Regions from separate parts of the Agromyces zhanjiangensis genome, predicted to be linked through region 2. Evidence: predicted binding sites of a transcription regulator. Region 2 holds the regulator's gene; the other holds the start of a gene.

Region 1 (15,147 bases), on a different contig from region 2:
GGCGTCGACACGTTCATCGTCGCCGGCGACGACGCGGCGATGATCGCGGAACTCGGGGCGCGCATCGCTCCGGAGACGCGGGCGCTCGTCGCCGAACGCCGCGCCGCGACCGGCTGAACCCGGGCGGGCCGCCGTCGTCCGGGGCGGGGATCGCGCAGATCGGGACCTCCGCCCTCTGGACCTCGCGGCCTCGGCGCGCGACGATGGACGCACGGAACCGCACCGGCGCGGGAGGCCCCATGAACTCGGCATCGCCCCAGACCCACCGGACTGTCGCCCTCGTGGGCGCTTCGGGCTCGGGGAAGACCACACTCGCGGAGGCGCTCCTGTATCGCGCCGGCGCGATCCCGCGGACGGGATCCGTCGAGCAGGGGAACACCGTCTGCGACCACGAGCCCGAGGAGATCGCCCGGCACACGAGCCTCGGGCTCTCGCTCGCCCACCTCGATTGGAGCGGACCCGACGGCACGGCGTACACGGTGACGCTCGCCGACACCCCGGGGCATCCGGACTTCGTGGGCGCCGTCGACGCGGCGCTCGCGGTGGCGGATGTCGCGCTCATCGCCGTCAGCGCGGTGGACGGCGTCGTCGCCGGGACGCGCGCGGCGTGGGACGCCGCCGAGGCCGCAGGGGTGCCGCGCGTGGTCGTGGTCACGCAGGAGGACAAGGCGAGGGCGGACTTCCGTCGCGTGCTGGCGGAGCTGCGGTCGGAGTTCGGCGAGCACCTGTGGGCCCTCGAGCTGCCGATCGGCGAGGAGGCCGCGTTCCGGGCGATCGCGGACGTGCTGAGCGAGGAGGCGCACGTCTACGACGGCGACGGGACGCACCACGACGAGCCGCTGCCGCCCGAGGCGGAGGCCGAGGAGCACGCGATGCACGTCGAGGTGACCGAGGACATCGTGTCGCACGACGACGCGCAGCTCGAGGCCTACCTCGACGGGGACGAGCCGTCGGCCGCGGAGCTCGAGCGCACGTTCGCGCGCGAGGTCGCCGATGGCGAGGCCGTGCCCGTGCTCGTGTGCTCGGGGGTGAACGGGACGGGCGTCGACCGGGTCGCGGACCTCGTCTGCGAACTGACGCCCGCCGCGACCGAACGCGACGGGCGCATCCTCGTCGGGGAGGGGTCGGGCGGCACGGAGTTGAAGGTCGCGCCGAACGAGGACGGGGACACGCTCGTGCACGTCTTCCGCACGGTGGCCGACCCGTTCGTCGGCCAGGTCTCGATGCTCAAGGTGCTCTCCGGCACGCTGCGGACGGGCGACAAGCTGCGGAACGCGACGACCGGCACCGACGAGCGGATCCACGGGCTGTTCCGGTTGCGGGGGTCCGAGCACGTCACCGCCGGGACGCTCGCCGCGGGCGAGGTCGGCGCGGTGGCGAAGCTCACCGGGTCTCCGTCGGGTTCACTGCTGTGGTCGCGACCCTCCGGCACCGCTCGGCCGGCGGCGACGCCGCCCCGACCACCTGTGTACGCGGTCTCGCTCGAGCCCGCGTCGCAGTCGGACGACGAGAAGATGCCCGTGGCGCTCGCGCGACTGACCGCCGAGGACCCGACGCTCGTGGTCGACCGCGCGGGGGAGCACACGGTGCTGCGGGGGCTCGGCGACACGCACGTCGCGGTCGCGGTCGAGCGGCTCGCGCGCATCTTCGGCGTCAAGGTGGAGACGGGCCCTGCACCGGTGGCGTACCGCGAGACGATCGCGGGCACGGCGTCGGTCGAGGGCAAGCTGAAGAAGCAGTCGGGCGGGCACGGCCAGTTCGCGGTCGTGCAGCTCACGGTCTCGCCGCTGCAGCCGGGCGACGGGTTCGAGTTCGTGGACTCGGTCACCGGCGGCGCGGTGCCGCGCCAGTACATCACCGCCGTCGAGAAGGGGGCCCGTGACGCGCTCGCGTCGGGCGGGCCGCAGGGGCACCCCGTGGTCGACGTGCGCGTCGAGCTCACCGACGGCAAGACGCACTCGGTCGACTCGTCGGACATGGCCTTCCGCACGGCCGCGTCGATCGGCGTGAAGGCGGCGCTCGCCGAGGCCGGGACGGTGCTGCTCGAGCCCGTGTCGAGCGTGACCGTGACCGTGCCGAACGACCTGCAGGGCGCGGTGCTCACCGACCTGTCGGGGCGGCGCGGTCGCGTGAGCGCGACCGAGGCCGCGAGCGACGGCCGGGCGCGGGTGGTGGCGCACGTGCCGGAGTCGGAGCTCACGCGGTACGTCCTCGACCTGCGCTCGATCACCGCCGGCCAGGCCGAGCTCACGATCACGCCCGACCACTACGCGAAGGCGCCGAGCACGGCGCGCGCCTGAGCGCGAGCTCGCCGGCCCGCGCTCTGGATCCTCGCACCCGGCGACTCCCGTTGGCGGCTGCGGGGCCACCGCTCTTCGAGCTCGCCCTGGTTCCGTCGCTCGCGCATTCGCATGCACACGCTCCCGCGCACGCTCGCGCGAGCACCCGCTCACGCGGCATCCGTCATCTGCAGTTCGAATCGCGCGCGCCCACCGAGCCGGGGCACGCGGTCGGGATCGACGTGCGGTGGAGGGATGAACCAGATCGCACCGGATTCGGCGCGGATCTCCCACCCTTCACGGTGGATCAGGTGGTGGCAGAAACTGCAGAGGAGCACGCCGTTCGAGAGGTCCGTCGGGCCCGCATCTCGCTCCCACCAGCGGACATGGTGCGCCTCCACGTCGCCGACGTTCTGGCTGCAGCACGCGCAGCCGCCGTCGCGCTCGCCGAGGGCGAGTCGCTGGGCGCGGGTGAAGAGACGGGCACGTCGGCCAAGATCGAGTGGCAGGCTCGGACCGCCGAGCACCGCGGGGATCAGTTCGGCGTCGGCGGCGAGCCGCCGGGCGGTGGCCGCGGAGATCGGCTGGTCGAGTCCGTCGATGCGGGCGTCGCCGAGTCCGGTGACGAGCGCGTCGAGGTCGACGCGCACCACGACGGTGGGCTTCGCGAGCGGCGTCAGGGTCGTCTCGCAGCCGAGCGCGTGGCGCGCGATCGCCGCGAGCGCGTCGGCCTGCATCTGCGGAATCGAGCGGCGGCCGTCGACGACGGGACGCGGATCGCCGAGTCGTGGGTCGCGTCGCCGGAGCGCGTCGCCGACCAGCGCTTCGACGGCCGCCTTCACGGGAGCGGCCGCCTCGGGGTGGAGCCTGGCGTGCAGGTGCACGACGCCGTGGCGGTCTTCGCGCATCGTGAGCGAGCGCTGCTCGCGCAGTTGCTCTTCGCGCGGTTCCACCCCTTCGGCGTCGAGTCGGGCCTCGGCCTCGCGGATGCCGCGCATGAGCAGCTCGAGCGGCGCACGCTCGGCGAGCTCGGCGAGGGCCGCTTCGGCCACCTCCACCAGTTCGGGATCGGCTCGCAGCGCCACGCGGTCGAGCATCGTCGTGATCGCGGACGCGGCCTCGAGACTGATCGCCGACCGGTCGAGGGCGCCGGCGACGTGCGGCCGTCGTGGCGGCATCCGCGCGCCGACGAAGGATTCACGCGTGGCGGTCGCTGAACCGACGGCGATGAGCCGACCCCCATTGTGGAACCCCTGCGCCTTTGCGAGCCCGAGTTCGCCGAGTTCGGGCCCGGATCGTCGCGCGACCTCTGCGGCGGCGCGCGCGAGCAGCGCATCGACCCCGCGACGCAGCGAGGCCAGCCCGTCGGTCACCCGGACGAGCCCGGGGTCGCTCATCTGCTCGAGTTCGCCCTGCGCGTCGCCCGGGATCGACCCGAACGCCGGCATCGCCTCACCCCACGTGTCGCGCAGCGCACCGAGCTCGCGCTCGAGCGTCGCCAGGGGTTCGTCCATGCTTCGATCCTGCACGCACCCTCCGACATACAAAGATGCATGGATTATGCCTCAGACCGGGTGTTTTTCGGTGGATGGATCGAGTCTGTCGCGGGCTGTGGAGGACGAGTCGGTGTCGCCACGACGCGGCTTGGAGCGGGATGAGCGTGCGGTCGGAGTGCGCGGGTTGTGGGGGCGGTGGAATGCACGCGGGGGCGGTGGCGTGCTCGAGGGTGCGTTCTATGGCGGATGATCGCGCAGCCGACGAGCCGACGAGCCGACGAGCCGACGAGCCGACGAGCCGACGAGCCGACGACCGCAGCGCCCCTCAGTACCCGCCCGCAGCGAGATGCTGCGCCGCCACCGCGAGCGCATCCGCCAGCGACGACACCCCCTCCCGCACCGCGCCCACGGTGACCCGCACGTACTCCTGCTCTCGGGCGGAGCCCCGGGCGGCCACCGCGCCGCGCACCGCCGCGGCCCCCGCCACCGGCGACCCGTTCGCCGCGGCCAGGAACGGCGTGCCGCCCGCGACCCGGATCCCTGCCGCCGCGAGCTGCACGAGCGTCGAACGCTCCGACTCGACCGGCATCCAGAGGTTGATCCCGTCGGCGCGCATCACGGGCACGCCCCGGGCACGCAGCGCGTCGCCGAGCGCGCGCTGCCGCGTGTAGTACGCGCGGCGCGCCTCGGCGACGGCGTCGATGGCCGCGCCGTCCGTCAGCAGGTCGAGGAGGATCGACTGCAGCATGCGCGACGTCCATCCTGGTCCGAGCATGCGGCGCGCCATGATCCGGTCGACGAGGTCGCGCGGCCCGCCGACGGCGGCGATCCGCAGGTCCGGTCCGTGCGACTTCGAGAAGCTCCGCACGTGCACGACGCGGTCGGGCAGGCGGGTGCCGAGCGTGACGTCGCCCTCGGTCGAGATGAGTCCCGAGTGGTCGTCCTCGACGACGACGAGGTCGACGCCGTGCTCGTCGACGGCCGAGCGGATGACTCCCGCCAGCGCCGCGGCGCGCGAGGGCGTCATCGACGCTCCCGTCGGGTTCTGGGCGCGGGGCTGCAGCAGGATGGCGGCCGGGCGGCGCCGCAGGGCGGTGGCGAGCCCGTCGGGCGACATCCCGTGCTCGTCGATGGCGACGGGCACGGCCTCGGCGCCGAGCAGGTCGAGGAGGTCGAGGAACGGCGGGAAACCCGGATGCTCCACGACGACCCGGTCGCCGAAGCGGACGACCTGCTCGAGCGCGCGTGAGATCGCGTCGAGTGCGCCGTCGACGACGACGATCGATTCGGCTTCGCTGGGCCACGAGTCCCTGAGCACCGTCGCGAGCGCCGGGATGACGGGCTCCGCCTGGTAGCTGCCGACGTCCGCGCGGGCGGACACGCGCGAGAGCGCGGGGCCGAGCGGCGGCAGCAGCAGCGGATCGGGCGTCCCGCGCGAGAGGTCGAGTCGGACCGGGTCGTCGGGCGCCGCCATCCCGCGCATCCGCACGGCGGGGCCGGCCGCGGCATCCCGGCGCACGAAGCTCCCGGCACGGCCGCGGGACTCGATGAGCCCGGCACGTGCGAGCGCCTGCCACGCCTGGCTGATGGTGGCGGGGCTCACGCCGAGCGAGGCGGCCAGTTCCCGCACGGTGGGCAGGCGCACGCCGGCCTCGAGGTCGCCGCTGTTCACGAGCCGCGCGAGGTCGGCCGCGATGCCGCGGGGGGTCGTGTCGGCGAAGGGCGCGAGCGACGTCAGCTCGGAGACATCCACTCGAATACCTGATCGCACCATTGCCTCCTCACGAAGCAAGGGACAGGATGTTTAACCACCACGTCACAGAGTGAAACACAAGGGAAATGTTCACGCCGAAGAATAACAGAACGGGTCGCAACCCCGATCTGGCATCCGCCGCCGGTCCCCAGCCGGCGTCGATTCTCGGCACCACTGCTCGGCGTCACCGCACGCACGGCAGGCACTAGCGCACCACGCACCGCGCGCCCAGTACCCGCCAGCGGACGGCAACGACGCCGACCGACTCAGGAGGCACCATGACGATCGTTCGAGCGGCCATCACCCAGACCACGTGGACGGGTGACAAGGAGTCGATGCTCGACAAGCACGAGCAGTTCGCACGCCAGGCCAAGGAGCAGGGCGCCCAGGTGATCTGCTTCCAGGAGCTCTTCTACGGGCCCTACTTCGGCATCACGGAGGACGTGAAGTACTACGACTACGCCGAGCCGGCCGACGGGCCCATCGTGCAGCGCTTCGCGGCGCTCGCGAAGGAGCTCGAGATGGTCATGGTGCTCCCCATCTACGAGGAGGAGCAGCCCGGCGTCTACTACAACACCGCGGTCGTCGTCGACGCCGACGGCACGATCCTCGGCTCGTACCGCAAGCACCACATCCCCAACCTCGACAAGTTCTGGGAGAAGTTCTACTTCCGCCCCGGCAACCTCGGCTACCCCGTCTTCCAGACCGCCGTCGGCCCGATCGGCGTGTACATCTGCTACGACCGGCACTTCCCCGAGGGGTGGCGCGAGCTCGGCCTCAACGGCGCGCAGATCGTCTTCAACCCCAACGCGACCAAGCCCGGCCTCTCCAACCGCCTGTGGGAGATCGAGCAGCCCGCGGCAGCGGCCGCGAACGGCTACTTCATCGGCGCCGCGAACCGCGTCGGCCTCGAGGACAACGAGTACGGCGACCTCGCCGTCAACTTCTACGGCAAGAGCCAGTTCGTCGACCCGCAGGGCAACATCGTCGGCGACTACGGCTCGGAGAGCGACGAGGAGGTCGTGGTCCGCGACCTCGACATGGACATGATCCGCCAGGTCCGCAACGCCTGGCAGTTCTACCGCGACCGCCGGCCGGAGTCGTACACGTCCATCCCGAAGCCGTAACCCGACGAGACGCGAAGGAGCCAAGCGCATGGCCACCACCCTCATCTCCGGCGGAACCGTCGTCAGCGCCACCGGCCGCGCCGCGGCCGACGTGCTCGTCGACGGCGAGAAGATCGTCGCCGTCCTGCAGCCCGGCAGCGAGCTGCTGGGTACGGATGTCGCGGCATCCGTCGACCGCGTCGTCGACGCCACCGGCAAGTACGTCATCCCCGGCGGCATCGACGCCCACACCCACATGCAGCTGCCGTTCGGCGGCACCGAGGCGTCCGACACGTTCGAGTCGGGCACCATCGCCGCCGCCCACGGCGGTACGACCTCGATCATCGACTTCGCCGTGCAGACCTACGGCCAGCGCATCGAGGACGGGCTGGCCGCCTGGCACGAGAAGGCCGGCGGCAACTGCGCGATCGACTACGGCTTCCACCAGATCGTCGGCGACGTCAACGAGGCCTCGATCGAGGCGATGAAGCGGCTGCCCGACGAGGGCGTCTCGAGCTTCAAGCTCTTCATGGCCTACCCGGGCGTCTTCTACTCCGACGACGCGCAGATCCTGAAGGCCATGCAGGTCTCGCGCGACACCGGGATGCTCACGATGATGCACGCCGAGAACGGCCCGGCGATCGACGTGCTCGCCCAGCAGCTGGTGGACCAGGGCAAGACCGACCCGTACTACCACGGCATCGCCCGCGCCTGGGAGATGGAGGAGGAGGCGACGCACCGCGCGATCATGCTCGCGAAGCTCACCGGCGCGCCGCTCTACGTCGTGCACGTGTCGGCCAAGCAGGCCGTCGAGCAGCTCGCCTGGGCGCGCGACAAGGGCCAGAACGTCTACGGCGAGACCTGCCCCCAGTACCTCTACCTCTCGCTCGAAGACCAGCTCGGCGCGCGGAGCGACGAGTGGGGCGCGTTCGAGGGCGCGAAGTGGGTGTGCTCCACGCCGCTCCGCAGCCGCGCCGAGGGCCACCAGGACTCGATGTGGCAGGCCCTCCGCACGAACGACCTGCAGATGGTCTCGACCGACCACTGCCCGTTCTGCATGAAGGACCAGAAGGAGCTCGGCCTCGGCGACTTCCGGAAGATCCCGAACGGCATCGGCTCGATCGAGCACCGGATGGACCTCATGTACCAGGGCGTCGTGACGGGGGAGATCACGCTCGAGCGCTGGGTCGAGCTCACGAGCACGACGCCGGCGCGCATGTTCGGGCTGTACGGCACCAAGGGCGTCATCCAGCCCGGCGCCGACGCCGACATCGTCGTCTACGACCCCAACGGCCACACGTCGATCGGGCTCGACAAGACCCACCACATGAACATGGACTACTCGGCGTGGGAGGGCTACGAGATCGACGGAAAGGTCGACACCGTCATGAGCCGGGGCAAGGTCGTCGTCGATGGCGACGCCTACGTCGGCGCCAAGGGCGACGGGCGCTACCTCAAGCGCGGCCTGAGCCAGTACCTCATCTGATCGGGAGAGGAACCCCGCCATGGACTTCGGAGTCGTCCTCCAGACCAACCCGCCCGCCTCGCGGGCGGTCCACCTCGCCAAGCTCGCGGAGCAGTTCGGGTTCAGCCACGTCTGGACCTTCGACTCGCACCTGCTCTGGGAGGAGCCGTACGTCATCCACTCGCAGATCCTCGCCGAGACGCGACGCGTGACCGTCGGCCCGTTCGTGACCAATCCGGCCACGCGCGACTGGACCGTCACCGCCTCGACGTTCGCGACGCTCAACGAGATGTACGGCAACCGCACCGTCTGCGGTATCGGCCGCGGCGACTCGGCCGTGCGCGTCACCAACGGCAAGCCGGTGACGATGCGCGAGCTGCGCGAGTCGATCCACGTCATCCGCGAGCTCGCGAACTCGCGGGCCGTCGAGTACAAGGGCTCGACGCTGCGCTTCCCCTGGTCCACGGGCTCCGAGCTCGAGGTCTGGGTCGCGGCGTACGGCCCGATGGCCCTGAAGCTGACGGGCGAGGTCGGCGACGGCTTCATCCTGCAGCTCGCCGACGTCGACATCGCGGCGTGGATGATCAAGACCGTGCGGGATGCCGCCGAGGCCGTCGGCCGCGACCCGATGTCGATCAAGTTCTGCGTGGCCGCGCCCTTCTACATCGGCGAGGACCGCGCGCACATGATCGAGCAGTCCCGCTGGTTCGGCGGCATGGTCGGCAACCACGTCGCCGACATCGTGGCCAAGTACGGCGAGCACGGCAGCGTGCCCGACGCGCTCACCGAGTACATCCGCGGTCGCGAGGGCTACGACTACAACACGCACGGCAAGGCCGACAACGACCACGTCGACTTCGTGCCCGACGAGATCGTCGAGCGCTTCTGCGTGCTCGGCACCGCCGAGGAGCACATCGAGAAGCTGAAGCAGCTCGCCGAGCTCGGCGTGGACCAGTTCGCCGGCTACCTCCAGCACGACAACAAGGAGGAGACCATGCGGGTGTACGGCGAGACCGTGATCCCCGCCATGACCGAGCACCTCACGGCGAAGGCATGACGACGACCGCGGCAACGCCCCGGGCCAGGCGCGCGCACCGCTGGCGCGCCGTGGTCTGGGGCGTCGTCGGCGTCCTCGCGCTCGCCGCGCTGTGGGAGCTGTACAAGCTCGTCGGCCCCGCCGACGGATGGCTGGTCGGCGCGCAGGAGGGCGTCACGGGCAGCGGCATCCGCCTGCTCCCGCGCACGAGCGACCAGGCGATGCCGCACACGTGGGAGATGGTCGCGAGGGTCATCGAACCGGTGACGCGCGCGCAGGGCGCGCTGCCGCTCGGTGTCGTGGTCCTCCTCGCCGCGCTCACGAGCCTCGGGGTCGCGGCGCTCGGATGGCTCGTGGGCGTCGTCGTGGGCTTCGCGCTCGCGCTCCTCATGCTCGGCTTCCGGATCGCGGAACGCGCCGTGCTCCCGTTCGTGATCCTCAGCCAGACGGTGCCGCTCATCGCGCTCGCACCGCTCATCCGGAACTGGGGCTCGCGCCTGGAGTTCGGCACGTTCTCGTGGGAGAGCTGGATGTCGGTCGTGATCATCGCGAGCTACCTCGCGTTCTTCCCGGTCGCGGTCGGCGCCCTGCGGGGTCTGCAGTCGCCGGATGCCGCGCACCTCGACCTCATGCGCAGCTATGCGGCGGGGTGGTGGACCACGCTGTTCCGCCTGCGGCTGCCCGCGAGCGTGCCGTTCCTGATCCCGGCGCTGCGCCTCGCCGCGGCGAACGCCGTCGTCGGCACCGTGGTCGCCGAGATCTCCGTCGGCTTCACCGGCGGAATCGGCCGACTGATCCTCGAGACCGCGGTCGCCGCATCGAGCGACCCGGCGAAGCCCTGGGCGCCGATCCTCGGCGCAGTGCTGCTCGGCCTCGTCGCCGCCGGCTTCGTCGCCCTCCTCGCCGCCTTCCTCAGCCCGTTCCGCCGACAGGAGACCGTCGCATGAGCAGCCCGACCCCGAGCACGCCCGCCACCGAGCCGACGCCCGCCAGGACCGCCGTCGCCGACGCGCCGGCGGAAGCCGTCGTCGCCAGCGGGGTCGAGCGCGTCTTCGCGGGCGCCAAGGGTGCCGAGGTCACCGCGCTCACGGGCATCGAGCTCACCGTGCACGCCGGCGAGTTCGTCTCGCTCATCGGGCCGTCGGGGTGCGGCAAGTCGACGCTGCTCCGCCTCATCGCCGACCTCGACGAGCCGACGGCCGGCGAGATCCGGGTCTTCGGCAAGACTGCGAAGCAGGCCCGCATCGACCAGTCGTACGGCATCGCGTTCCAACAGGCCGGGCTCCTGCCCTGGCGGACGGTCGCCGCGAACATCGAGCTCCCGCTCCAACTGCACGGGGCGGATGCCGCGACCCGCCGCGCACGCGTGGCGGAGCTGCTCGACCTGGTGGGCCTCGCCGACTTCGCGAAGCACTACCCCGACCAGCTCTCGGGCGGCATGCAGCAGCGCGTGGCGATCGCCCGGTCGCTCGCCGAGCAGCCCCGGCTGCTGCTCATGGACGAGCCGTTCGGCGCGCTCGACGAGATGACCCGCGAGCGCATGCAGACCGAGCTCCTCCGCATCCGCGCCGAGACCGGCGCCGCGGTCGTGTTCGTGACCCACTCGATCCCCGAGGCCGTGTACCTCTCCGATCGCGTCGTCGTGATGTCGCCCCGACCCGGCCGGATCACCGACGAGATCGACGTGCGCCTCGGCGACGCCGCCGATCGCGGCGAGGACCTGCGCGAGGACGCCGCGTTCTTCGCCGGCGTGACCGCCGTGCGCGAGGCCCTCCACGGCCCCGAGACCGCACCTGCCGCCGGCGCCGCGAGGGGGGTGGACGTGCGATGACGAGCGCAGCGCCCGAGCGCGTCGAGAGCCTGCCGCCGCCCACGGCGGACCCGGCGATCGCGATGCCAGGGCTCGCGGCATCCGGTGCCCCCGGTGGCCGGCGGCCTCGGGCTGGAGGCCGTCTCGCGCGCTTCGCCGCGCTCGTGCTGCCGCCCGTCGCGCTCTTCATCGTGCTCGTGCTCCTCGTCGAGCTCGTCGTGGTCTCCGCCGGCATCCCGCCGTTCGTGCTCGCGAGCCCCTCCGCGATCCTCGACCAGCTGGTGCAGTACGCCCCGCAGGTGCTCGCGGCGACGCTCGCGACCGGCCTGAACGCGCTCATCGGCCTCGTGATCGGCGCGGTCATCGGCGTGCTGCTCGCCATCGCGGCATCCGTCGGCAGGCCCGTCGACGGCATGCTCGCACCCGTGGTCGCCGCCGTCGCGGTGGTGCCGATCGTCGCCCTCGCGCCGGTGTTCTACACGATGTTCGGCTCGACCTCCGAGGTCGCGCGCATCCTCATCGCCTCGATCGCCGCGTTCGTGCCCGTCTTCCTCAACACGCTGCGCGGCCTCCGCCAGGTGCGGCCCGTGCACCGCGACCTCATGCGCTCCTACGCCGCGACCCCGTCGCAGCTCACTCGGCTCGTCACCATCCCGTCGGCGCTGCCCCACTTCTTCACCGGCCTGCGCATCGCCTCGTCGCTCGCCGTCATCTCCGCACTCGTCGCCGAGTACTTCGGCGGCCCGCGGCAGGGCCTCGGCTCCGCGATCACGACCGCCGCCGCGTCGAGCGCGTACGCCCGGGCGTGGGCGTTCGTGATCGGGGCCATCCTCCTCGGCCTCGTCTTCTTCGTCCTCACCAGCCTCATCGAGAGGATCGCCTCCCGCCACCGATGACCCCGGCCCCGGCCCGAACCCGGGAACCCGCCAACGCCTCGCCGGCCGACGCCGTCCGGCCCCAGCCACCGGCACCGCCGGTCGGATCCCGCACCACGAGCACCACCACCAAGAGAGGAATGCACATGAAGCGCAACCGGATCCTCGCGGGCGCGGCGGCAGCAGCCGCGACCGCGCTCGTGCTCGCCGGCTGCTCCGGCGGGGGCAGCGACTCGGGCGACGGCGGCGACACCGCCGACGGCGAGCTCACGCCCGTGACCCTGCAGCTGCAGTGGCTCACGCAGGCCCAGTTCGGCGGGTACTACCTCGCCGAGGCGAACGGCTACTGGGAGGAGCTCGGCCTCGACGTCGAGATCATCCCGGGCGCGGTCGACATCGTGCCCCAAGACGTGCTGGCCGCCGGCGACGTCGACTTCGCGATCGCGTGGGTGCCGAAGGCGCTCGCCTCCATCGAGGCCGGCGCGGGCATCACCGACATCGCCCAGATCTTCGAGCGCTCGGCAACCCTGCAGGTCGCGTGGGCCGACAGCGGCATCGAGGGGCCGGAGGACCTCTCGGGCAAGCAGATCGGCAGCTGGGGCTTCGGCAACGAGTGGGAGCTCTTCGCGGGCCTCACCGAGGCCGACGCGTCGGACTACACGATCGTGCAGCAGAACTTCGACATGAACGCGCTGCTCAACAAGGAGATCGACGCCGCGCAGGCGATGACCTACAACGAGTACGCGCAGCTGCTCGAGGCGACGAACCCCGAGACGGGCGAGCTCTACCAGCCCGAGGACTTCTCGGTCATCGACTGGAACGAGGTCGGCACGGCCATGCTCCAGGACGCGATCTGGGCCAACACCGAGCGGCTCGAGTCCGACCCGGAGTACGCCGAGACCGCGGTCAAGCTCATCCAGGGCGCGATCCTGGGCTGGATCGACCAGCGCGACGACCCGCAGGCCGCAGCCGACGCGGTCACCGCCGCCGGGTCGACGCTCGGCACGAGCCACCAGCTCTGGATGGCCAACGAGATCAACAAGCTGATCTGGCCGTCGACGAGCGGCATCGGGCACATCAACGAGGACCAGTGGGACGCCACCGTCGAGATGGCCCTCGCCACGAAGAACCAGGACGGCGCGCAGGTCATCACGACCGACCCGCCGGAGGGGTCCTACACCAACGAGTACGTCGACGAGGCCATCGCGAACCTCGAGGCCGACGGCGTCGACCTGACCGGCGACTCGTACGAACCCATCGAGGTCACCCTCAACGAGGGCGGCAACTAGCAGACGGATGCCGCGGGGCCGGCCCCGCACGGCGGGCCCCGCGGCATCCACCCCACGAAAGGCGACGACGCTGATGACCGAGAACCTCACCGCCGACCTCGACGCGCTCGCGCGCGAGCTCGACGCCGCACACGTCTTCCACTCCTGGTCGGCGCAGGGCAGTCCGCCCCAGCTCGTGATCGCGAGCGGCCGCGGCACGACGGTCTGGGACCACTCGGGCCGCGAGTACCTCGACTTCTCGAGCCAGCTCGTCAACGTCAACATCGGCCACCAGCACCCGGCGGTCGTCTCGGCGATCCGCGAGCAGGCCGAGCTCCTGGCCACGATCGGTCCGCCCACCGTGAACCTCGCGCGCGGCGAGGCCGCGAAGCGCATCACCGATCGCGCGCCCGACGGCATGTCGAAGGTGTTCTTCACCAACGGCGGTGCCGACGCGAACGAGAACGCGATCCGGATGGCGCGCCTGCACACCGGTCGCGACAAGGTCCTCTCGACCTACCGCTCGTACCACGGCAACACCGGCGCCGCGATCGTGTCGACGGGCGACTGGCGCCGCATCCCGAACGAGTTCGCACGCGGGCACGTCCACTTCTTCGGGCCGTTCCTCTACCGCTCCGAGTTCTGGGCGACGACGCCCGAGGAGGAGTCGGAGCGAGCCCTGCGGCACCTGCGTCGCGTGATCGAGGCCGAGGGCCCGGCGACGATCGCGGCGGTCCTCCTCGAGACCGTGCCCGGCACCGCCGGCGTGCTCGTGCCGCCTCCCGGCTACCTCGCCGGCGTGCGCGAGCTGTGCGACCGGCACGGCATCCTGCTCATCCTCGACGAGGTCATGTGCGGCTTCGGACGGACCGGCCGGTGGTTCGCGTTCGACGGCTACGACGTGCGCCCCGACCTCATCAGCTTCGCCAAGGGCGTGAACTCGGGCTACGTGCCCGTGGGCGGCGTCGTCATCTCCGACGAGATCGCCGCCGACTTCGACGAGAAGGTCTTCCCCGGCGGGCTCACCTATTCGGGGCATCCGCTCGCGATGGCCTCGATCGTCGGCGCGCTCGACGCGATGGAGTCCGAGGGCATCGTCGACCACGCCCGCCGCGTCGGCGCGGAGTCGATCGCCCCCGCCCTCACCGAGCTCGCCGAGAAGCACGCCGCCATCGGCGAGGTGCGCGGCGAGGGCGTCTTCTGGGCGCTCGACCTCGTCGCCGACCCCGAGACGCGCGAGCCGCTGCCCGCCGCCGAGGTGGGCCGCATCAAGGCTGCGCTCGTCGAGCGCGGGCTGCTCCCGTTCGTCGCCGAGAACCGCATCCACGTCGTGCCGCCCTGCGTGGTCACGGCCGAGGAGGTCGAGCAGGCCACCGCGATCTACGACGAGGTGCTCGGCACCGTCGCCGTGTGAGACGGCTGCCGCGGCATCCGTCCGGGGCGCCGCGGCACCCACCACCCTACGGAACGACCCGGACACCTCGATTCGGAAGGAACGAGACCATGACCGACACCCAGACCGCCCCCAGCGCCGAGGGCACCGCGACCGCCGAGCTGGTGGAGCACTGGATCGACGGCGCGCCCGCGTCGGGCGACTCGGAGCGCACCGGCCCCGTCTACAACCCCGCGCACGGCATCGTGCAGCGGCGCGTGCGCTTCGCGTCGACGGAGGACGTGGATGCCGCCGTCGAGGCTGCGGCCCGCGCGTTCCCCGCCTGGCGCGACGCCTCGATCGCGAAGCGCCAGCAGGTCATGTTCCGCTTCCGCGAGCTGCTCGCGTCGCGGACCGACGAGCTCGCGGCGATCCTCACGAGCGAGCACGGCAAGGTGACCGCCGACGCGCTCGGCGAGATCGCGCGCGGCCTCGAGGTCGTCGAGCTGGCCTGTGCGATGCCCGCCTACACGAAGGGCGAGTACTCCGAGAACGTCTCGACCGGCATCGACGTCTACTCGCTGCGCCAGCCGCTCGGCGTGGTCGGGATCATCAGCCCGTTCAACTTCCCGGCGATGGTGCCGCTGTGGTTCTTCCCGCTCGCGATCGCGACGGGCAACACGGTCG
Region 2 (15,147 bases):
CGAGCTGGCGCAGCGCCGCGATGTCGTCGAGGCTCGACACGCCGCCCGATGCGATGACGGGGCGGCGGGTGCGCTCCATGATCTGCCGCAGCAGGTCGACGTTCGGGCCCTGCAGCGTGCCGTCCTTCGTGACGTCGGTCACGACGTAGCGGGCCGCTCCGGCGTCCTCGAGGCGGTCCATGACCTGCCAGAGGTCGCCGCCGTCCTTGGTCCAGCCGCGCGCGGCGAGCGTCGTCCCTCGGACGTCGAGGCCGATCGCGATCGCCTCCCCGTACTGGGCGATGACGGATGCCGCCCACTCCGGGTTCTCGAGGGCCGCGGTGCCGAGGTTGATGCGCTTCGCGCCGATCTCGAGGGCGTTCTCGAGCGACCGGTCGTCGCGGATGCCGCCGGAGAGCTCGACGTTCACGCCGCGCACCTGGCGGATGACCTTCTTCAGGATCCCGGCGTTCGACCCGCGGCCGAAGGCGGCGTCGAGGTCGACCAGGTGGATCCACTCGGCCCCCTGGTCGGCCCAGTCGGCGGCCGCGTCGACGGGGTCGCCGTAGTTCGTCTCGGTGCCCGCCTCGCCCTGCGTCAGGCGGACCGCCTTGCCTCCCGCCACGTCCACTGCCGGAAGCAGCACCAGGCGGGGGGTCTTGCTGAACTCACTCATCACTGTCCTCGAATCGGATGCCGCGGACGACGCGGCCTCGGCACAGTCACAGCATCCTAGTCCGCACCGGAACGCCGTGACGCATCGAAGGTCTCGGGAGGTCGTACCCGGCGTCAGCCGAGCGACCGGATCCAGTTCGAGAGCAGGCGGATGCCGGCATCCGACGACTTCTCCGGGTGGAACTGGGTCGCCGACAGCGGGCCGTTCTCCACGGCGGCGAGGAAGCGCCCGCCGTGCTCCGACCACGTCAGCTTGGGCTGGGGGAAGGGCGGGATGACGTCGAGGCTCCACGACTGCGCACCGTACGAGTGCACGAAGTAGAAGCGCTCGTCCTCGAGCCCCTCGAACAGCACCGAGCCCACATCGGGTTTCACGGTGTTCCAGCCCATGTGCGGCAGCACGTCGCTCGGCAGTTCGGTGACGGCGCCCGGCCACTCGCCGAGGCCCTCGGTGTCGACGCCGCGCTCGACGCCGCGCTCGAACATGACCTGCATGCCGACGCAGATGCCGAGCACGGGGCGGCCGCCCGCGAGGCGGCGGTCGATGAGCTCGTCGCCCCGCACCGAGCGCAGCCCCTCCATGACGGCCGCGAAGGCCCCGACCCCTGGGACGACGAGGCCGTCCGCCTCCATGACCGCGCGACGATCCGCCGTGAGGTCGACCTCGGCGCCCGCGCGCTCGAGCGCCTTGACGGCGGAGTGGACGTTGCCCGAACCGTAGTCGAGGACGGCGACGCGGCGCGTGGGGCTCACAGGGCGCCCTTCGTCGACGGGACGCCGGTGACCAGCGGGTCCCACGCCTTGGCCTGGCGGAACGCGCGAGCGAACGCCTTGAACTCCGCCTCGGCGATGTGGTGCGGGTCGCGTCCGCCGAGCACGTTCACGTGGACCGTGAGCGCGGCGTTGAACGCGATCGCCTCGAACACGTGGCGGACCATCGAACCGGTGAAGTGCCCGCCGATGAGGTGGAACTCGAAGCCCGCCGGCTCGCCCGTGTGGACGAGGTACGGCCGGCCGGAGATGTCGACGACGGCCTGCGCGAGCGCCTCGTCGAGCGGGACGAGCGCGTCGCCGTACCGCGAGATGCCGCGCTTGTCGCCGAGCGCCTGGCGGATCGCGGTGCCGAGCGCGATGCCGACGTCCTCGACGGTGTGGTGCACGTCGATCTCGATGTCGCCCTTCGCCCGCACGGTGAGGTCGGTGAGCGAGTGCTTCGCGAACGCGGTGAGCAGGTGGTCGTAGAAGGGCACGCTCGTCTCGATGTCGCTCGTGCCGGTGCCGTCGAGGTCGATCGAGAGGTCGATGCTCGACTCGCTGGTCTCGCGCTGCACGCGCGCGGTGCGCGCGGGGCGGTCGGTGCTCATGGGGTCATCCTATTCGGGAGGGTCGGGGTGGATTCCGGGCTCGATCAGGCGTTCGCCGCGGCGGCGGGCGCGAACGACGCCATGGCCTCGAGGAAGGCGGTCGTCTCGGCCTCGGTGCCCGCAGTGACTCGCAGGCAGCCCGGCAGCCCGATCTCGCGGATCAGGATGCCGCGCTCGAGGAGCGCCTCGAACACCGCGTGGGGATCGTCGACGCCGCCGAAGAGCACGAAGTTCGCGCCGCTGCGGTACGGACGGAAGCCGAGCGCGCGGAGCTCGTGCGTGATCCGCTCGCGCTGGGCGCGGATCTCGTCGACCATCGCCAGCATCTCGCCGGAGTGGGCGAGGGCGCCGAGCGCTGCGGCCTGCGTGAGGGCGGAGAGGTGGTACGGGAGCCGGACGAGCCGCAGCGCGTCGATGACGGCGGGGTCGGCGGCGAGGTAGCCCACGCGCGCACCCGCGAAGGCGAACGCCTTGCTCATCGTGCGGGAGACGAGGATCCTCGGCCGCCCCTCGAGGAGCGTGAGCGCGCTCGGCGTGCCCGGGTCGGCGAACTCGTGGTACGCCTCGTCGACGACGACCACGCCGCGCGCGGCGTCGGCGACCGCGGCGATGGTCTCGAGCGCGAGCGGCGTGCCCGTCGGGTTGTTCGGCGAGCACAGCAGCACGATGTCGGGGTCGTGGCGCTCGATCGTCGCGACGGCGGTCTCGGGCGAGAGCTCGAAGTCGGCGTCGCGATCGGTCGCGATCCACCCGGTGCCCGTGCCCGAGGAGAGCAGGCCGTACATCGAGTAGGTCGGCGAGAAGCCGAGCGCGGTGCGGCCCGGCCCGCCGAAGGCCTGCAGCACGTGCTGGAGGACCTCGTTCGAGCCGTTCGCCGCCCAGAGCTGCTCGGGCCGGAGGTCGTGGCCGAGGTAGCGCGCGAGGGCCGTGCGCAGCTCGGTGAACTCGCGGTCGGGGTATCGATTGAGCCCGATGATCGCGGCAGCGACCCGGGCGACGATGTCGTGCGCGACGTCCTCGGGGATCGGATGCGTGTTCTCGTTGACGTTGAGTGCGACGGGCACGTGCTTCTGCGGGGCGCCGTACGGGGACTTGCCGCGGAGGTCGTCACGGATGGGAAGGTCGTCGAGACTCGTCACCGATCAATGCTATCCGCGTGCATCGGCGTGTTTCGTGCGCGCGACCTGCCCGGCGGCGGTCAGCCGAGCGCGGGGAGGACGAGCTGCTGCCCGGGCTGCACCACGGCGTCGTCGAGGCCGTTCAGCCGCATGATCTCGTAGATGACGTCGCGCGGGTCGGACGACGGCGCGATCGCCTCGGCGATGCCCCAGAGCGTGTCGCCGGCGCCGACCTCGACGGTCTCGAACGCCGCCGGTGCTCGGCCGTCGTCGATCCCGGCGACGGCGCCGCCGCTCGAGAGAGCACCGATCAGCGCCCCGAGCACCAGCGGGAGCGCGGCGAGCCCGGTGACGACGACGCGACCGCGCCTGGTGAGCCTGAGCCTGGTACGCGGGGTCGCCGACCCGAACGCGGGCATCGTCGAGGCCGCACTCGCGGCCCCCATCACCACTGCACTCATTCCGCACCTCCCGGGCTCCAGCCCCGCATCCGGCCCTCGGCCGGGAGGGCCGGATGCGAAGCTGTGTTCCGAATATATCTTCGAACAATCGAAGCCGCAAGCACCGGACGGGTGGGAATCCGGCCGGGAATCCGCGACACACTCGAACGGATGTTTGTCGCGCGTGTGCGAGGCGGATACAGTTTCGAATGTCCGACGACAGTCGAACACCGACCACCGACATCCGGGCCGACGCGGTCCCGACGAGAGGCGAGGCACGTGAGCATCGACATCGACCAGGCACGCGGCGCGAGCGGCCGGTCGCGTCGGCGCAAGACGCTGAGCCCGAAGCAGCTGGCCATCCTCGAGGTCATCCGGGGCTCGGTCGCCGACCGCGGCTACCCGCCGAGCATGCGCGAGATCGGCGACGCCGTCGGGCTCTCCTCGCTCTCGAGCGTCACGCACCAGCTCAACCAGCTCGAGCTCGCCGGCTACCTGCGACGCGACCCGAACCGCCCCCGCGCGCTCGAGATCCTCATCGACGTGCCCGGCGCCGAGCAGCGCCCGTCGTCGGCCGAGCCCGCGCCGGTGGGCGACGCGGCCATGGTCCCCCTGGTCGGCCGCATCGCCGCCGGCGTGCCCATCACCGCCGAGCAGCAGATCGAAGAGGTCTTCCCGCTCCCCCGCCAGCTCGTCGGCAAGGGCGAGCTGTTCATCCTGAAGGTCGTCGGCGACTCGATGATCGACGCCGCGATCTGCGACGGCGACTGGGTCGTCGTGCGCTCGCAGCGCACGGCCGAGAACGGCGAGATCGTGGCGGCGATGCTCGACGGCGAGGCCACCGTCAAGGTCTTCCGCCAGCGCGACGGCCACACCTGGCTGCTCCCCCGCAATTCGGCGTTCGAGCCGATCCTCGGCGACGAGTCCGAGGTGCTCGGCAAGGTCGTCGCAGTCCTCCGCACCGTCTAGCGAGCGGATCGCCCGGCCTGCACCGGCACCGACGACGAGGGCGGATGCCGCGGGCTCGCCCCGCGGCATCCGCCCTCGATCACCGGAGTCAGGACGTCGCCACCGCGACACCCTCGCGCACCGAGCGCGTCGCCTCCACGATGTTCGCGAGCGACGCGACCGTCTCGTCGTAGCCGCGCGTCTTCAGGCCGCAGTCGGGGTTCACCCAGAGCCGTCCGGCGGGCACGCCGTCGACCGCGCGCTCGAGGAGCGAGCGCACCTCCTCGACGCTGGGCACGCGCGGCGAGTGGATGTCGTACACCCCCGGACCCACGCCGTGGTCGAACCCGCTCGCGGCCAGGTCGCCCACGACCTCCATGCGGCTGCGCGCCGCCTCGATCGAGGTGACGTCGGCGTCGAGCTCGCGGATCGCGTCGATGACGACGCCGAACTCCGAGTAGCAGAGGTGCGTGTGCACCTGCGTCGCGGGCGCCGCGCCGCCCGTGGCGAGGCGGAACGAGCCGACCGACCAGTCGAGGTAGGCGGGCTGGTCGGCGAGCTTCAGCGGCAGGAGCTCGCGCAGCGCCGGCTCGTCGACCTGGATGACACGGATGCCGGCCTGCTCGAGGTCGCCGATCTCGTCGCGCAGCGCGAGCGCGACCTGCCGGGCGGTGTCGCCGAGGGGCTGGTCGTCGCGCACGAACGACCACGCGAGGATCGTGACCGGCCCCGTGAGCATGCCCTTCACCGGCTTCTCGGCGAGCGACTGCGCGTACGCCGACCACTCGACCGTCATCGGCGCCGGGCGCGAGACGTCGCCCCAGAGGATCGACGGGCGCGTGCAGCGCGAGCCGTACGACTGCACCCAGCCGTGCTGCGTGACCGCGAAGCCGTCGAGCAGCTCGGCGAAGTACTGCACCATGTCGTTGCGCTCTGGCTCGCCGTGCACCAGGACGTCGAGGCCGAGGTCCTCCTGCAGCCGGATCACGCGCGCGATCTCCTCGCGCATGAGCTCGCGGTACGCGGCATCCGTCAGTTCGCCCTTCACCAGGCGGGCCCGGGCGCGACGGATGTCGGCCGTCTGCGGGAAGGAGCCGATCGTGGTGGTCGGCAGCGCCGGCAGCGCGAGGTCCTCCTGCGCGGCGACGCGGTCGTCGTAGGCCGCACGGGCGAACGCGGTCGCGTCGAGCGCGGCGAGGCGGTCGCGCACGGCCGGCACGCGCACGCCCGGCGCGGCGGCCCGGTCGGCGAGAGCGGCGGATGCCGCGTCGAGGTCGGCCGCGATGGCCTCGCGCCCCTCGGCGAGGCCGCGCGCGAGCGCCGCGACCTGCGCGACCTTCTGGTCGGCGAACGCGAGCCAGCTCACGAGGCGCGCATCGAGCGCGGTCTCCTCGTCGACGTCGTGCGGGACGTGCAGGAGCGACGTGGAGGTCGAGACGGCGACGGAGCCCGAGAACGAGCGGAGCGCCTCGGCACGCGCGAACGCGTGGGCGAGGTCGCCGCGCCAGATGTTGTGGCCGTCGACGACGCCGGCGACGAGGACCTTCGCGGCGAGCGCCTCCTCGGTCACCGGGTCGAGCTGCGCGGGGAGGCCGCCGCGGACGAGGTCGAGTCCGACGGCCTCGACCGGGGTGGCCGCGAGCGCCGGCAGCGCCTCAGCGAGGTCGCCGTACGGCGCCGCGACGAAGATCGCCGGCCGCGCGTCGGCCGCACCGAGCTCGTCGTACGCCTCCGCCACGGCTTCGAGCACGCGCTCGCGCGGCTCGTCGAGGCTCTCGCTGACGAGCCCCGGCTCGTCGAGCTGCACCCACTCGGCGCCCGCTGCGGCGAGCTCGGCGAGGAGCGCCCGGTAGACGGGGACGAGGTCTGCGAGACGGTCGATGGGACGGAAGCCGTCGGGCGCGCCATCCGCCGCCTTCGACAGCAGGAGGAACGTGACGGGGCCGACGAGCACCGGTCGCGTGACGAAGCCCGCGTCGCGCGCCTCGCGCACCTGCGCGACGAGCGCGTCCGCGTGCGCGGCGAACGCGGTGTCGGGGCCGATCTCGGGCACGAGGTAGTGGTAGTTCGAGTCGAACCACTTCGTCATCTCGAGCGGGGCGTCCGCACCCTCGCCGCGGGCCACCGTGAAGTAGCCGGCGAGGTCGAGTCGGCCGTCGGCGTCGAGCAGGCGCTCGAATCGCGTCGGGATCGCGCCCACGGCGACGGCGGCGTCGAGCACCTGGTCGTAGTACGAGAACGACTCGGGGATCGCCGAGTCCGTGCGGCCGAGGCCGAGTGCGGCGAGGCGCTCGCGCGTCGCGGCCCGGAGGCCGGCAGCGGTGCGCTCGAGCTCGTCGGCGTCGATCCGGCCGGCCCAGAACGCCTCGACGGCGTGCTTGAGCTCACGGCGGCGCCCGATGCGCGGGTAGCCGAGGATCGTTCCGGTGGGGAAGGCGGGTGCGGTCATCGTTCTCTCGTGTTCCTCTCGGTGCCCGCATGGGCGGGGGCGGTGGCGAGGCCGAGCCGGTCCAGGACGGCGAGCACGGCCTCGTGACGGTTGAAGGTGTACAGGTGGAGTCCGGGGGCGCCGCCGGCGAGCACCTCGCCGGCCAGTCGCGCGGCGTAGTCGACGCCGAGCTCGAACTGGGCGTCGGGGTCTGGCTCGATCTCGAGGTCGATCGCCAGCTCGGCGGGCGCCGGAACCCCCGTGAGCTGCTCGAGGCGAGCGAGTCGGGCGGGCGTGGTCACGGGCATGATGCCCGGCAGGATCGGGATGGTCACGCCGCCCGCGCGTGCGCGCTGGACGAAGGCCAGGTAGTCGTCGGCGTGCCAGAACAGCTGCGTGATCGCGAGGTTCGCACCCGCGACCTCCTTCGCGAGCAGCACGTCGACGTCCTGGTTCGACCCGCGCGAACGTGGGTGGCCCGACGGGAACGCCGCAACGGCGACGCGCTCCGGCCGGGGCCGCTCGCGGATCGCGGTGACCCCCGGCATCCCCGGGATGCGCGACTGCCCGAACGGCTCGCGCTCCTCCTGGACGCGGTGGATCAGCTGCACGAGCTCGGCGGCGCTGTGCAGGTCGCCGATCGCGTCCTCGGCGTCCGCGGCCCCGACCGGCGGGTCGCCACGGAGCGCCAGGAAGCTCGTGATGCCCGCGTCGAGGAACTCCCGCACGAGCCGGTTCGCCTCGGCGTGGCTCGATCCCACGCACGTCAGGTGCGCCATCGGCTCGACGTTCGTGTGCTCGAGCATGTATCGGAGCACGGTGAGCGATCGGTCCCGGCTCGACCCGCCCGCCCCGAAGGTCACCGAGATGAATGCGGGGTCGACCTCGGCGAGGCGATCGATGGTGCGGCCGAGCGCGATCGCCGCCGCATCGGTCCGCGGCGGGAACAGCTCGAACGAGATCGGCACGCGCGGCCGGGCGGCGACGCCGTCGGGCTGGGTTCCGGTCATGTCGCTCCAGGTGGCGAGCAGTCCCGGGGAGGTCGAGTGCACGGCACGCCGCGCCCGACCGGCCGGAACGGCAGGTGGGTTCTCGCGGGCGGGTGCCGGGCTCGGCGGTCGCTCCAGGCGGGCGGCATCCGGCCGCTCGCCACGATCAGGTGCGACGATACGCCGGGTCGCCCGGCTCCGCTCCCGTTGTTACGACGAGTGACTCGGGCGGTACGGCGTGCGGGATGCTACGCCAGCGCCGCGGCGCTGAACTCCTCGAGCTGCGCCGCCTGTTCGGGCGAGGCCAGCGCACGGATGCGCGTGCCGTCCTCGACGTAGTCGGTCGAGAGGACGCGACCGCTCTCGTGCAGCGTCGACACGATGTCGCCCCGGTCGTACGGGACGAGCAGGTCGACCTCGACGGCGGGGTCGGGCAGCATGCGACCGATGGCGGCGAGCACCTCGGCGACGCCCTCGCCGGTCCGTGCCGACGCGAACACCGCGTTCGGCTCGAGCCCCTGCAGGACCAGGCGGTCCTCGGGAGTGACGAGGTCGGCCTTGTTGAAGACGACGAGCTCGGGGATGTCGCGTGCACCCACTTCGCCGATGACGTCGCGCACGGTCGCGATCTGCTGTGCGGGGTCGGGGTGCGCCGCGTCGACCACGTGCACGATCAGGTCGGCGTCGCCGACCTCCTCGAGCGTCGAGCGGAACGCCTCGACGAGCTGGTGCGGGAGGTTGCGCACGAAGCCGACCGTGTCGGCGATCGTGTACACGCGGCCGTCGGCGGTCGTGTTGCGACGCACCGTCGCGTCGAGCGTCGCGAACAGCGCGTTCTCGACCAGCACGCCCGCGCCCGTGATGCGGTTGAGCAGGCTCGACTTGCCGGCGTTCGTGTAGCCCGCGATCGCGACCGACGGCACGGCGTTGCGCCTGCGGTTGGCGCGCTTGGCGTCGCGCGCGGGCTTCATGCCCGCGATCTGCCGGCGGAGCTTCGCCATCCGCGAATGGATGCGGCGGCGGTCGAGTTCGATCTTCGTCTCACCGGGGCCGCGCGAACCCATGCCGGCGCCCGCGCCGCCCACCTGGCCACCGGCCTGGCGGGACATCGACTCGCCCCAACCGCGCAGGCGCGGGAGGAGGTACTCGAGCTGCGCGAGCTCGACCTGCGCCTTGCCCTCACGGCTCTTTGCGTGCTGGCTGAAGATGTCGAGGATCACCGCGGTGCGGTCGATGACCTTGACCTTGACCGCATCCTCCAGCGCTCGACGCTGGCTCGGAGCGAGCTCGGTGTCGGCGACGACCGTGTCGGCGCCGAGCGCGGCGACCACGTGCCGGAGCTCCTCGGTCTTGCCGCGACCGAGGTAGGTGCTGGGGTCGGGGTGCGGACGGCGCTGGAGCACGCCGTCGAGCACGCGCGCGCCGGCAGTCTCCGCGAGGGCGGCGAGCTCGCGGAGCGAGTTCTCCGCGTCCTCGAGCGAGCCCTGCGGGTACACGCCGATGAGCACGACGTTCTCGAGCCGCAGCTGCCGGTACTCGACCTCGGTGACGTCCTCGAGCTCGGTCGAGAGACCGCTCACGCGTCGGAGCGCCGCGCGCGCCTCGCGGTCGTACTGCTCGCCGTCGAAGCCGTCGCCGTCGCGGTCTGCGAGTCCGGCGCGCTGGATCGACGAGGCGTCGGACGCCCCGAATCGGGACACGCCCGCTCGGGTGTCGGCCGTGCGCAGCACGCGCTCGACCGCGTCGTCGTGGGTCTCGGGTGCCGCGTCGTTCATCCTGTCCAGCCTACTTCCGTTCGCCTGCGATAGGTTTCCCCGTATGCCGCAGGAGCACTACTTCCAGTCCAAGCCCGCCGATGGGGCGGCGCTCCGGACCGTCCCCGTGCGACTCGCCGGCCGCGATGTCGAGGTGCAGACCGCCGGCGGCGTCTTCAGCCCCGACCACGTCGACCTCGGCACTCGCGTGCTGCTCGACGAGGTCCCCTCGGCACCGGCCTCGGGTCAGCTGCTCGACCTCGGCGCCGGCTGGGGCCCGATCGCGCTCACGCTCGGACTCCAGTCGCCTGGGGCCGCCGTCTGGGCGGTCGACGTCAACGAACGTGCACTCGACCTCGTCCGCAGGAACGCGTTCCGCCTCGGGCTCACGAACGTCAACGCGGCGATGCCCGACGATGTTCCCGACGACCTGCGATTCTCCGTGATCTGGTCGAATCCGCCCATCCGCATCGGGAAGGCCGAGCTGCACGCAGTGCTGCGTCGATGGCTGCCCCGGCTCGAGACCGGCGCGACCGCGTGGCTCGTCGTGCAGAAGAACCTCGGCTCCGACTCGCTGCAGCGCTGGCTCGGCGAGGAGTTCGGAGACGGGTGGACGGTCGAGCGCGCGGCCACCTCGAAGGGCTTCCGCGTCCTGACGGTGACGCGCGACGCCTGACCCCCTCAGGCGAGGGCGAGCACCCCGTCGAAGACGAGCTCGCCGGGCCCCGAGAGCAGCACGTGCTCCCCTTCGGGCCGCGACTCCATCCGCACCCCGAGCGCGCCGCCCGGGACCTGCACCACCCACGTGTCGGGTGCGTGCTCGCCGGCCCAGTGCCGGACGGCGAGGGCGGCGGCCACCGCCCCGGTGCCGCAGGAGAGGGTCTCGCCCGACCCGCGCTCGTGCACGCGCATGCGGATGCGGCCGCGCCCGTTCTCGACGAGCGGTTCGGCCGGGACGACGAACTCGACGTTCGCACCCGCCTGCGGCTGCGGTTCGAGGATCGGCAGGTACCCCAGGTCGAGGCCGTCGAGCTCGTCGTCGTCGGCGAGGGCCACGACGACGTGCGGGTTGCCGACGTCGATGCCGAGGCCGGGGCGGGCGACAGGCAGGTTCTTCGCGCGCACGAGCGGCTCACCGCCGTCGAGGCGCCACACGCCGAGGTCGGCCTCGAAGCCCGCGCCCGTGACCCGCACGCGCCGGACGCCCGCGCGAGTGCCGATCGCGATCCACTCGTCGCCCGCCGGGGCGACGTGCCCCTGGTCGATCAGGTATCGCACGAAGACGCGGATGCCGTTGCCGCACATCTCCGACAGGCTGCCGTCGGCGTTCCAGTAGTCCATGAACCACGTCGCCTGCGGGTCCTCCGCGAGCGCACCGGCACCGTCGGCCAGCCGGTCCGAGCGGACGGCCCGGATGACGCCGTCGCCCCCGACGCCGAAGCGGCGGTCGCAGACCGCCGCGATCTGCGTGGGCGAGAGCTCGTGCTCGCCCTCGGGGTCGCTGAACAGCACGAAGTCGTTGCCCGTGCCCTGGCCCTTGGTGAAGCGCAGATCGAACGCCATCGCACCAGTCTATGGAGCGCCGCAGGCCTCAGATGACGTTCGCCTGCCGTGCCACCTCGGCCGCGACGGCGGCCGGGTCGCCGGCATCGACGACGGATGCCGCGGCGTACCGCTTGAACCATCCGACCTGCCGTCGCGCGTAGGTCCTGGTCAGCGCCTGCGTCTCCGCGATCGCGTCGGCCTCGGTCATCCGACCCTGCACCTGCGCGAGCGCCTGGGCGTAGCCGATCGCCTTGCGCGCGGTCACGCCGCGTTCGAGCCCGAGCGGGATGAGCCCGCGGACCTCGTCGAGGAGGCCACCGTCCCACATGCCGGCGGCGCGGGCGTCGAGCCTCGCGACGAGCTCGGCGCGGTCGGCGCGCAGGTGCACGATGCGGTGCGGCCGCCACGGCACGGGTTCCTCCGGCAGGCGGGCGGCCTTCGGCTCGCCGGTGAGCTCGATGACCTCGAGGGCGCGCACGATCCGGCGGCCGTTCTGCGGGTCGACGCTCGCGGCCGTCTCGGCGTCGAGTTCTCGCAGCCGGCGGTGCATCAGTCCGGGCCCGACCTCCTCGAGTTCGGCCTCGAGGCGCGCGCGGATCGCGGCGTCCGTCCCGGGGAACCGGAGGTCGTGGATCACGCTCGAGACGTACAGCCCCGACCCCCCGGTGAGGAGCGCGACGCCGTCGCGCGCCGCGATCTCGTCGACGACACGACGGGCTTCGACCTGGTAGGCGGCGACGGATGCCTCGTCGGTGACATCGAGCACGTCGAGGAGGTGATGCGGCACGCCCTCCCGTTCTTCGACCGGGAGCTTGGCGGTGCCGATGTCCATGCCGCGGTAGAGCTGCATCGCGTCGGCGTTGACGACCTCGGCGACGCCGCCGCGGTCGGCGACCGCATGCGCGAGGTCGAGCGCGAAGCGCGACTTGCCGGTGCCCGTGGCGCCGACGACCGCGATCAGCGTCACGTCAGCGCTGGCCGTCGGCTGGGTCGTAGATCGGCATCGTGCCGACGCCCGGGCTCGTCAGCGGCTCGCCGCCGACGCGCAGCGACGGCAGCCCGAGCGAGACGCGCCCGGTCGCGGATGCGACGGCACCCGGTGCGGCGGGAACCCCGCAGCTCTCGGCCTGTGCGCGGTCCCACGCGTCGCCCGCTCGCGTGCGGCGGATGCGCAGCGGCGCACCGTCGATCGAGTCCGCGAGCAGGTGGAACGGCGCGGCCTGCGTGATCTCGACCGAGACGACGTCGCCGGGCCGAGGCAGGTCCGACCCTGCGGGCACCTCGAAGTGGACGAGGCGGCTGTCCTCCGCGCGACCGCTCAGGCGGTGCGTCTCGGCGTCCTTCTTGCCCTCGCCCGTGGAGACGAGCACCTCGACGGCGGTGCCGACGAGCTGCTGGTTCTCCTCCCACGAGATGCGCTCCTGGAGGGCGATGAGGCGCTCGTAGCGCTCCTGCACGACCTCCTTCGGCACCTGGTCGTCCATGGTGGCGGCGGGCGTGCCGGGGCGAATCGAGTACTGGAACGTGAACGCCGAGGCGAACCGCGCGGCCTCGACGACCCGGAGCGTCTCCTGGAAGTCCTCCTCGGTCTCACCCGGGAACCCGACGATGATGTCGGTCGAGATCGCCGCGTTCGGGATCTTCGCGCGGACGCGGTCGAGGATGCCGAGGAACCTCTCCGACCGGTACGAGCGGCGCATGGCCTTGAGGATGCGGTCGGAGCCCGACTGCAGCGGCATGTGCAGCTGGGGCATCACGTTCGGGGTCTCGGCCATCGCGTCGATGACGTCGTCGGTGAACGCGGCCGGGTGCGGACTGGTGAAGCGGATGCGCTCGAGGCCGTCGATCCCGCCGGCGGCGCGGAGGAGCTTGCCGAACGCCTGCCGGTCGCCGAACTCGACGCCGTACGAGTTCACGTTCTGGCCGAGGAGGGTCACCTCGACGGCGCCGTCGTCGACGAGCGCCTGCACCTCGGCGAGGATCTCGCCCGGCCGACGGTCCTTCTCCTTGCCGCGGAGCGCGGGCACTATGCAGAACGTGCAGGTGTTGTTGCAGCCGACCGAGATCGAGACCCAGCCGGAGTAGGTGGAGTCGCGCTTGGTGGGCAGGGTCGACGGGAACACCTCGAGCGCGTCGAGGATCTCGAGCTGCGCCTCGTCGTTGTGGCGCGCGCGTTCGAGCAGGCTCGGGAGCGACCCCATGTTGTGCGTGCCGAAGACGACGTCGACCCACGGCGCCTTCTCGAGGATGACGTTCTTGTCCTTCTGGGCGAGGCAGCCGCCGACGGCGATCTGCATGCCCGCGTGGCGGCGCTTCACGCCGGCGAGGTGCCCGAGGTTGCCGTAGAGCTTGTTGTCGGCGTTCTCGCGCACCGCGCACGTGTTGATCACGACGATGTCGGGCTCGGCGCCGTCGGCCGGCACGTATCCTGCAGCCTCGAGCGAACCGCTGAGCCGCTCGGAATCGTGCACGTTCATCTGGCACCCGAAGGTGCGGACCTCGTAGGTGCGGGGCGCTGCCGTCGCTGCGACGACGGGCTCCGCGAGGGCGGGCATCGCCTCGTGAATGGTGCTCATGATCGCACCAGTCTACGATCCGTCAGTCTGCGTCGTCGCCCTCGAGCGCGGCGGACACCGCGCGCCGCACGAGCTCGCTGCCGTACCCGCGCCGGAGGAGGAACGCCGAGAGTCGCCGCTCGGCGACCTGGCGATCGAGCCCGCCCAGCTGACGCGCGCGGCGCTCCGCGATCAGGAGCGCATGCTCGAACTCCACGTCGGGGTCGAGCGTGTCGACTGCCTCACGTGCGAGCTCGTCGTCGATGCCCCTGCGGCCGAGCTCGTGCAGCACGGCGCCGCTCCCCCGGCCCCGGCGTACGCCATGGCTGTGCACCAACTGCTCGGCCAGCCGACGGTCGTCGAGGTAGCCGAGTCGCTCGTACCGCTCGATCCACTCCTCGACCTCGCCCTCGTCGAGGCCGTGCTCGACGAGGGCCGCGCGCACCTCGGACACCGACAGGGACGACCGACGCAGCCGCGAGACGATCAGACGGTCGATGCGGTCGTCGCGCTCGAGGCCGGTCTCGTCGGGCACCTCGACCTCGGCCCGGATGCCCGACGACGCGCGGCGCTGTTCCGCACCGCGACGGGTGGTGCCGCCGGACTCCTCCGACGGCGCCACCCACGGCAGGTAGGTGACCGGCGCGAGTCGCTCGTTCCGCTGGTCGGTCATCGGACCCGCCGGCTCAGGCGCCCTTGCGCTTCGACGCGATCGACTCGACGTTGGCCGGAGCCGCCGCCGGAGCCGCCGCCGGCTGGCCGATGCCGAGCTTCGCGAGGATCTTCTTCTCGATGTCCGCGGCGATGTCGGGGTTCTTGATGAGGAAGCTGCGGGCGTTCTCCTTGCCCTGGCCGAGCTGGTCGCCGTCGTAGGTGTACCACGCGCCGGACTTCTTCACGATGCCCTGGTCGACGCCGTAGTCGATGAGGCTGCCTTCGCGCGAGATGCCGACGCCGTAGAGGATGTCGAACTCGGCCTGCTTGAAGGGCGGGGCCATCTTGTTCTTCACCACCTTCACGCGCGTGCGGTTGCCGACCGCGTCGGACCCGTCCTTCAGGGTCTCGATGCGACGGATGTCGAGACGCACCGACGCGTAGAACTTCAGCGCCTTGCCGCCCGCGGTCGTCTCGGGGCTGCCGAAGAACACGCCGATCTTCTCGCGGAGCTGGTTGATGAAGATCGCCGTCGTCTTGGTCTGGTTGAGCCCACCGGTGAGCTTGCGCAGGGCCTGCGACATGAGTCGCGCCTGGAGGCCCACGTGCGAGTCGCCCATCTCGCCCTCGATCTCGGCGCGCGGCACGAGCGCCGCGACGGAGTCGATGACGACGAGGTCGATCGAGCCCGAGCGGAT

The links. Region 2 encodes LexA, which represses DNA repair genes until DNA is damaged. Its sites were predicted from a motif close to TCGAACANNTGTTCGA; they were not measured.
Region 1: the regulator LexA is predicted to act here: its motif matches at 4,000-4,015, upstream of ABME02_RS07035 (HNH endonuclease signature motif containing protein).

What each region holds. Positions count from the first base shown of each region.
Region 1 is NZ_JBEPKB010000003.1:162,635-177,781, forward strand. Features, by position in the region: gene ABME02_RS07025 (LLM class flavin-dependent oxidoreductase) at 1-117, shown strand, start outside; gene ABME02_RS07030 (elongation factor G) at 240-2,300, shown strand; gene ABME02_RS07035 (HNH endonuclease signature motif containing protein) at 2,450-3,793, opposite strand; gene ABME02_RS07040 (aminotransferase-like domain-containing protein) at 4,101-5,528, opposite strand; gene ABME02_RS07045 (nitrilase-related carbon-nitrogen hydrolase) at 5,807-6,655, shown strand; gene hydA (dihydropyrimidinase) at 6,684-8,120, shown strand; gene ABME02_RS07055 (TIGR03842 family LLM class F420-dependent oxidoreductase) at 8,140-9,156, shown strand; gene ABME02_RS07060 (ABC transporter permease) at 9,153-10,082, shown strand; gene ABME02_RS07065 (ABC transporter ATP-binding protein) at 10,079-10,966, shown strand; gene ABME02_RS07070 (ABC transporter permease) at 10,963-11,841, shown strand; gene ABME02_RS07075 (ABC transporter substrate-binding protein) at 11,967-13,109, shown strand; gene ABME02_RS07080 (aspartate aminotransferase family protein) at 13,183-14,502, shown strand; gene ABME02_RS07085 (CoA-acylating methylmalonate-semialdehyde dehydrogenase) at 14,592-15,147, shown strand, end outside.
Region 2 is NZ_JBEPKB010000012.1:82,011-97,157, reverse strand. Features, by position in the region: gene priA (bifunctional 1-(5-phosphoribosyl)-5-((5-phosphoribosylamino)methylideneamino)imidazole-4-carboxamide isomerase/phosphoribosylanthranilate isomerase PriA) at 1-655, opposite strand, end outside; gene hisH (imidazole glycerol phosphate synthase subunit HisH) at 769-1,407, opposite strand; gene hisB (imidazoleglycerol-phosphate dehydratase HisB) at 1,404-2,018, opposite strand; gene ABME02_RS17865 (histidinol-phosphate transaminase) at 2,063-3,157, opposite strand; gene ABME02_RS17860 (LysM peptidoglycan-binding domain-containing protein) at 3,217-3,597, opposite strand; gene lexA (transcriptional repressor LexA) at 3,868-4,545, shown strand; gene metE (5-methyltetrahydropteroyltriglutamate--homocysteine S-methyltransferase) at 4,634-6,973, opposite strand; gene ABME02_RS17845 (methylenetetrahydrofolate reductase) at 6,970-7,962, opposite strand; gene hflX (GTPase HflX) at 8,190-9,716, opposite strand; gene ABME02_RS17835 (class I SAM-dependent methyltransferase) at 9,760-10,371, shown strand; gene dapF (diaminopimelate epimerase) at 10,377-11,258, opposite strand; gene miaA (tRNA (adenosine(37)-N6)-dimethylallyltransferase MiaA) at 11,287-12,207, opposite strand; gene miaB (tRNA (N6-isopentenyl adenosine(37)-C2)-methylthiotransferase MiaB) at 12,209-13,795, opposite strand; gene ABME02_RS17815 (regulatory protein RecX) at 13,839-14,468, opposite strand; gene recA (recombinase RecA) at 14,482-15,147, opposite strand, start outside.